2 regions of the Vibrio algicola genome follow, and region 2 is predicted to be linked to the other one. Evidence: predicted binding sites of a transcription regulator. Region 2 holds the regulator's gene; the other holds the start of a gene.
What was found. Region 2 encodes CRP, which controls carbon source genes, mostly activating them, when cyclic AMP is high. Its sites were predicted from a motif close to TGTGANNNNNNTCACA; they were not measured.
Positions count from the first base shown of each region.

Region 1: mlc (sugar metabolism global transcriptional regulator Mlc) is a predicted target of CRP. The motif match lies at 1,450-1,465, and genes of this name have one in related genera.

Region 1 covers NZ_CP045699.1:1,539,170-1,542,845, reverse strand. Annotated here, with positions in the region: gene pyk (pyruvate kinase) at 1-1,114, opposite strand, end outside; gene mlc (sugar metabolism global transcriptional regulator Mlc) at 1,541-2,755, shown strand; gene GFB47_RS07105 (YciK family oxidoreductase) at 2,880-3,620, opposite strand.
Region 2 covers NZ_CP045699.1:2,320,651-2,324,326, forward strand. Annotated here, with positions in the region: gene GFB47_RS10630 (phosphoribulokinase) at 1-436, shown strand, start outside; gene crp (cAMP-activated global transcriptional regulator CRP) at 680-1,312, shown strand; gene GFB47_RS10640 (aromatic amino acid transport family protein) at 1,408-2,613, opposite strand; gene pyrE (orotate phosphoribosyltransferase) at 2,956-3,597, opposite strand.

The sequences.
Region 1 (3,676 bases), 780 kb from region 2:
AGTACATGGTCGCCATCGCGATGGTTTCTTCTGCCGATTCAAACTTACGGTCTAATCGATAATTCGACACATTAATTGATGGCATTTTTTCAGCGCCAACACAAACTTCGGCCATTGATTTGACGGTTTCTATCGGAAATTGCCCTGCCGCAGTTTCAGCCGATAACATCACCGCATCAGTACCATCTAATACCGCATTGGCCACATCCATGACTTCCGCTCGAGTTGGCATAGGGCTGGTGATCATCGATTCCATCATTTGGGTCGCGGTGATCACGTTACGATTTAAGCTACGAGCGCGGCGGATCAGTTGTTTTTGCACACCGACTAACTCCGCGTCGCCAATTTCAACGCCGAGATCGCCACGTGCTACCATCACTACATCCGATGCTAAAATAATATCGTCCATCGTTGCTTCACTGACCACGGTTTCGGCGCGTTCAACCTTCGCTACCAATTTTGCTTCTAAGCCTGCGTCGCGTGCTAAACGGCGAGCGTAATGCATATCTTCGCCATTGCGAGGGAAAGACACCGCTAAGTAATCTACTTTGATTTGCGCGGCGGTTAAGATGTCTTGTTTATCTTTTTCGGTCAGAGCATCAGCCGATAAGCCTCCGCCTTTTTTATTGATGCCTTTATTGTTGGATAGAGGGCCGGCAACGGTGACTTCGGTATTTACCTTGGAGCCTTCAACCGACAACACTTTAAGTTGTACCCGACCGTCATCAAGCAGCAATATATCTCCCGCAAACACATCATTTGGTAGCGCTTTATAGTCTACACCGACGGCATATTGGTCGCCGAGGCCTTTGGCCATTTCACTATCTAAAGTGAATTTATCACCAATAGTTAATTGAATTTTACCGTCTTTAAATGTCGAAACGCGAATTTTAGGGCCTTGTAAATCCCCCAAAATGGCGACATGAATGCCTAAATTAGCGGCAATTGTGCGCACTTTCTCTGCGCGAATAATATGATCTTCCGCCGAGCCATGGGAAAAGTTCATTCGTACCACGTTGGCGCCAGCTTTGATGATTTCCTCTAGTACATTATCTTTATCGGTGGCAGGACCTAAAGTAGTGACAATTTTAGTACGTCTTAATTTTGTTGACATGAAAACTCCATTTTTGATTACAGCCCAAATGCCGATATGTTGGTTTAAAACATCGAGATAGACAGGTGAGCACACGAGTGAAATTATTCCCAAGTTATCATTAAACAAGCGTAATTTTGATGGGTAAATTATTATTTTGTGGCTTACATAGCATAGTTTATTTTAAAACAGCATAGTTTATTTTAATCGTGAAAATATGACTTTATCGTGAACATTTGTAACGGTTTAATCTGATGTGAACGATTCATTACCTTGTTTTAAACGCATGCTTGCATACATAAAATCAATGAGATTGAATATAAAAATGCTTATTTTAGGCTGAAAAAAAATTATAACGTGATACTTGTCACGCTCCGTTGCCTTTAGACTTCACAATTAGTTCGCAGTGTAAAAAAATTAGCTATTGGATTTCATTTGGAGTGCGTTATGTACATGGCTCAGCCTGGTCATATTGATCAAATTAAGCAGATAAACAGCGGTCGTGTCTATAAGCTGATTGACCAATATGGGCCTATATCGCGTATTGACCTATCCAAATTGAGCGGCTTGGCTCCGGCGAGTATCACTAAAATTTCACGTGAATTAGTGGATGGTCATTTAATCCATGAAACCGTGGTGCAAGAGTCGATTAGCCGAGGTCGTCCTGCGGTTGGATTGCAAACTAATAACCAAGGTTGGCAGTTTTTATCTATTCGTTTAGGCAAAGGGTATCTGATCATTGCGCTGCATGATTTAGGCGCAAAGGTGTTGGTTGAGCATCGAGTAACAATTGAAGAGCGAGATCAAACCTCGTTATTAGTAAGAATATTAGCCGAAATCGAACATTTTTTTGCACACTATGCTGATAAACTTGAGCGAGTCACCAGCATTGCATTGACCTTACCGGCACTGGTTGATTTTGCGCAAGGCACGGTGATCCAAATGCCGTTTTATCATATCCATAAACTGGCGTTAGGACCTGAAATTTACGATAAAACAGGACTGCCAGTTTTTATTGCCAATGACATGAGCGCTTGGGCATTAGCTGAAATGTTATTTGGTAATGCTCAAGAAGTGGATAACTCATTGTTGATCAGTAACTTTCAAGGCGTAGGGGCAGGGGTTATTTTAAATGGCCGTTTGATCTATAACCGTTATGGTAATATTGGTGAGCTGGGTCATATTCAAATCGATCCCAATGGTGCGGTTTGTCAATGTGGCAAAACGGGCTGTTTAGATACAATTGCTTCGGCCGAATCAGTGTGCACATCGGTGGTAACGCGGATTGCGAATGGTGAGCCTTCCTGTTTAGATATCAATAACATCAGCATGGAAACGATCTGTTCGGCTTCAATAAATGAAGATGCCTTAGCTAAGGGCGTGATTGAGCAATTGGGTCGAGATTTAGGCAAAGGCATTGCCATGATGGTGAACATCTTTAGCCCTGAGAAAATCTTACTTGGCGGCGCGCTTAATCATGCAAAGTCGATTTTGTATCCAGTGATTGTCGAGACCTTAAAGCAGCAAAGCTTGTACCCAGAACATAGGGAAGTACAATTGGCTGAAAGCCGTTTCTTTACCCAAACCACTATGCCAGGCGCAGCGTTAATCAAACAAGCTTTGTATAATGGCAGTTTATTACTCAAGGTAAGCGAAGGTTAAGAGTGTGTAATGGTAGGTGCTTTGGACGTAGCGCCGAGTTATTAAACAGAAATGCCAGCCTATCATCGGCTGGCATTTTGTTTCATTGACTCAGAAATAATAATGAGGCAAGTCTCGAGCTGATTTATTTAGGCTGAGCATCAATACATTGTCCGTGCACATCGCCACATTCATCACTGACTAAATAGAGATACAGCGGCATAATATCGGCCGCCGTTTTTAATAAATTTGTATCTTCTGCTGGGAAGGCAGAAGCGCGCATTTTAGTGCGAGTGGCACCTGGGTTAATCGCATTCACACGAACCTGAGTATCGGTTAACTCGTCGGCTAATGTCATCATCATGCCTTCGGTGGCAAATTTTGAAATCGCATAACTGGCCCAGTAAGCTTTGCCCACATGACCCACAGTGGATGAAGTAAACACAATACGACCATGCTCAGCCGCTAAGATCAAAGGTAAGACCGCTTGAGTCATCAACAATTGTGCTTTGACATTAATTTGCATCACTTCATCAAAGGTTGATTCTTCAATTTGTGCAAATGGGGTCAGGACACCTAACATTCCCGCATTATGTAATACCGCATCTAAACGACCAAATTGTTGCTTAATGGTCTCACTCATATCGATATAATGTTGCTTGGTCGCGCCTTGCATATCTAAAGGGATGATGGCGGCTTGCGGATAACCTTTGGCTTCAATTTCATCATACACAGAGGTTAATTTAGCCACGGTGCGGCCTAATAAAATCACGGTGGCGCCATGTTGAGCATAATGCAACGCGGCTTCTCTGCCGATCCCATCACCGGCTCCGGTGACTAAAATAACCTTATCTTCGAGTGCATTGGCGGGAATAGTGTAATTCACAACGTTTTCCTTATAGGCAGCCCGCAGAGCAGGCAGAGAAAAAATAGTAATAGAGA
Region 2 (3,676 bases):
ACATGTCGATTTTTTGATTGGTATGGTGCCGATTGTTAACTTGGAGTGGATCCAAAAATTTGTGCGCGACACCCGCGATCGTGGCCATTCGCGTGAAGCGGTGATGGATTCGATTGTACGCTCGATGGATGATTACTTAAATTACATCACGCCGCAGTTTTCTCGTACTCATATCAACTTTCAGCGAGTGCCAACCGTTGATACTTCTAACCCATTAAACGCCAAAGGCATCCCAAGCTTAGATGAAAGCTTTGTAGTGATCCGTTTGCGTGGAATTAAAAATGTCGACTTCCCTTACCTACTTGCCATGATTGATGGTTCCTTTATGTCACGCCATAACACCTTAGTGGTACCAGGCGGTAAGATGAGTTTTGCGATGGAACTGATCATTCAACCTCTACTGCAACAACTGATCGACACCGGTAAAATTGGCTAAAAAGGTGATCAATTTCACCTTACTGCTGAGTCTGTGACTTAGGCCACACTTTCACAGCTTAAATACCCACTTCAGGGCGATCAAAATCAAGAAATTCGCTACGGAAAGGGGTAGTATTTAAAGCCAACGCAGTAACAGTGCTTGCAGCGTAAATGATGAACACCTATTCTATTTGACCAGTTTAGCCGGTCTCAGGATGAATGACTCAAAACTGAGCAAGCCCTTCAGAGGAAGTAACAAATTATGGTTCTAGGTAAACCTCAAACTGACCCAACTTTAGAGTGGTTTCTATCGCATTGTCATATTCATAAGTACCCATCAAAAAGTACTTTGATTCATGCTGGCGAAAAAGCAGAAACTTTGTACTACATCGTAAAAGGGTCTGTGGCTGTATTAATCAAGGATGAAGAAGGCAAAGAGATGATCTTGTCTTACTTAAACCAAGGCGATTTTATTGGTGAGCTAGGTCTATTTGAAGAAGATCAAGAGCGTACCGCTTGGGTTCGAGCTAAATCACCTTGTGAAGTTGCTGAAATTTCATTTAAGAAATTCCGTCAGCTTATCCAAGTGAATCCAGATATCTTGATGCGTCTGTCAGCTCAAATGGCAACTCGCCTACAAATCACTAGCCAAAAAGTGGGTGACTTAGCCTTCTTAGACGTTACCGGTCGTATTGCACAAACGCTACTTAATCTAGCCAAACAACCAGATGCAATGACTCACCCAGACGGCATGCAAATTAAGATAACTCGTCAAGAGATTGGTCAAATTGTTGGCTGCTCTCGTGAAACCGTTGGTCGTATCTTGAAAATGCTAGAAGAGCAAAATCTAATTTCTGCGCATGGTAAAACCATCGTGGTATACGGTACTCGTTAATCGTCACACACGATTATTTTAAGTACACGCAAAAATAAATAAAGCCACTGAATGCAAATCCAGTGGCTTTTTCGATCTTACTTTTTCGTTACTCTCTACCCAATAGCGGGCAATACTCCTACGCTGATTAGCACTTGTACCCCAATGATCACCAAGCCACTTAATAAAACAAACATCAACGCCACATTACCACCAGCAACGGTAAAGTTTTGGGTTTGTAAGTTGAGTTGACGCGAGCGTTTCACCATCGCAACCGGCAGTAGTAACGCTAAAATCGCTAAGGCAATCGCGGCATAACCGAGTGCCATAATAAAGCCTTGCGGGTAAAATAGAGCAAAACACAATGGCGGAACAAAGGTCACTAACGCGATTCCCACTCGGCCACCTTTGCTTTGGTTCTTATTCAAGCTGTCGCCCAAAAATTCAAATAAGCCTAAGCTCACCCCAAGAAAAGAAGTAATTAAAGCCAGATCAGCAAACACTGACACCACTTGAGAAATGGCAGAACTATGGATCACTTGCGCCAAGGTTCCAACCAGTGCGGTGACATTGCCGGCTTGTGCAAGCGTGGCTTGATCGACCACACCTAATGTCGCTAATTGCCACAGGATATACACCACTAACGGCAATAATGACCCAAACACCATCACTTTTTTCAGCGCTTTCATATCCAGATCTAAATAACGTACCACGGCAGGAATGCTGCCATGAAATCCAAAAGAGGTGAAAATCACCGGTAATGCCGCCACAATCAAGCCTTTTTCTAATGGCATATTCACCAAATGAACCGCTTGAATGTTGGGAGTTAAGAAAAACAGCATGATTGCCATCGCGACCAATTTACAGGTAAACAGCACCCGATTAACCTTGTCGACCGATGACGTACCAAAGGTAACAATCGCCGCAATCAAGATGGTAAAGATAAGTGTTCCTAGGCCGTTAGACACATCTAACTCAAACCAGTTATGCAGCTTGTCATTAAATTGCCCACCACCACCCGCAATGTAGGCCGCGCAAAGGGCGTAAAACAAAAACAACATCGCAAAGGTCGCCAGCCACTTTCCCTTATCACCGAGAAATTGCTTAGCCAAGGTATGCAAGGTGGCATCATAATCAGCATGTTGGTGCAGCTCTAACATCAATAATGCGGTGTACGCCATTAATGCCCACATCGCTACCATGATCACAAGCGAAGTCATAAAGCCCAGTCCTGCTGACGCAATTGGCAACGCCAACATTCCGGCACCAATCGTGGTACCGGCAATAATCAAAGTACTGCCTAAAACCTTTGAATTACTCATTTACACTTACCGTTCAAAATTATTTACAACAATTTACCATTAAAACTAGATAAATCGACCCGTCAATAACAAAAAGCAGCGATAATGGGTCAAATATCACACAAAAAACCAGACAAATTACTGTGTATATAAAAGTGTACAGATTCTTAGGCAAGAGCAGAAAAAAGAAACCCCGCCACTTCAAATGAAATGACGGGGTTTAAAGGTTAAGTGACGGATAACCGTCAATCTTAACCATATAACTTAAGCTATATTGTCCGTTAATTGCAGAAAGCACCGTTGGATCTATATTGGTTAACTCACCAAAAGAAGCAACAAAACTGTAGCTTTAAAGGCTAAACATTAGATGCCATATTGAGCGCGGTAAGCCTTGACCGACTCTAGCTGCTCTGCGCTGTTGCCTTGCTCTTCAAGATAAGTCACTAGATCGCCTAAACAGATGATAGAGATAACCGCGCAACCGAAATCACGTTCCACTTCTTGAATCGCTGACAACTCGCCTTTGCCTTTTTCTTGACGATCAATCGCCACTAAAACGCCAGCTAAATCAGCACCATTGGCTTTAATGATTTCCATTGATTCACGAATAGCCGTACCAGCGGTGATCACATCGTCCACCAACATAATGCGACCGTCTAATGGATTGCCGACCAAGTTGCCACCTTCACCGTGATCTTTAGCTTCTTTACGGTTAAAGCAGTATGGCGTATCAATATCGTGGTGATCGGCTAAAGCAACTGCGGTGGTGGTCGCAATTGGAATGCCTTTGTAAGCTGGGCCAAACAACACATCAAACTGAATGCCAGATTCGGCTAATGCAGCGGCATAAAAACGACCTAAACGGGCTAAATCACGGCCAGTATTAAACAAGCCAGCATTGAAGAAGTAAGGGCTAGTACGACCCGATTTTAAAGTAAACTCGCCAAACTTAAGAACTTGTTTCTCAAGGGCGAACTCAATAAATTCACGTTGATATGCTTTCATGGTTTCTCTCTTTTCTTTCTCACTAATGACCAGAATGACCTAATCATAATATTCACACAAAAAAATAGCCCCTCAATGA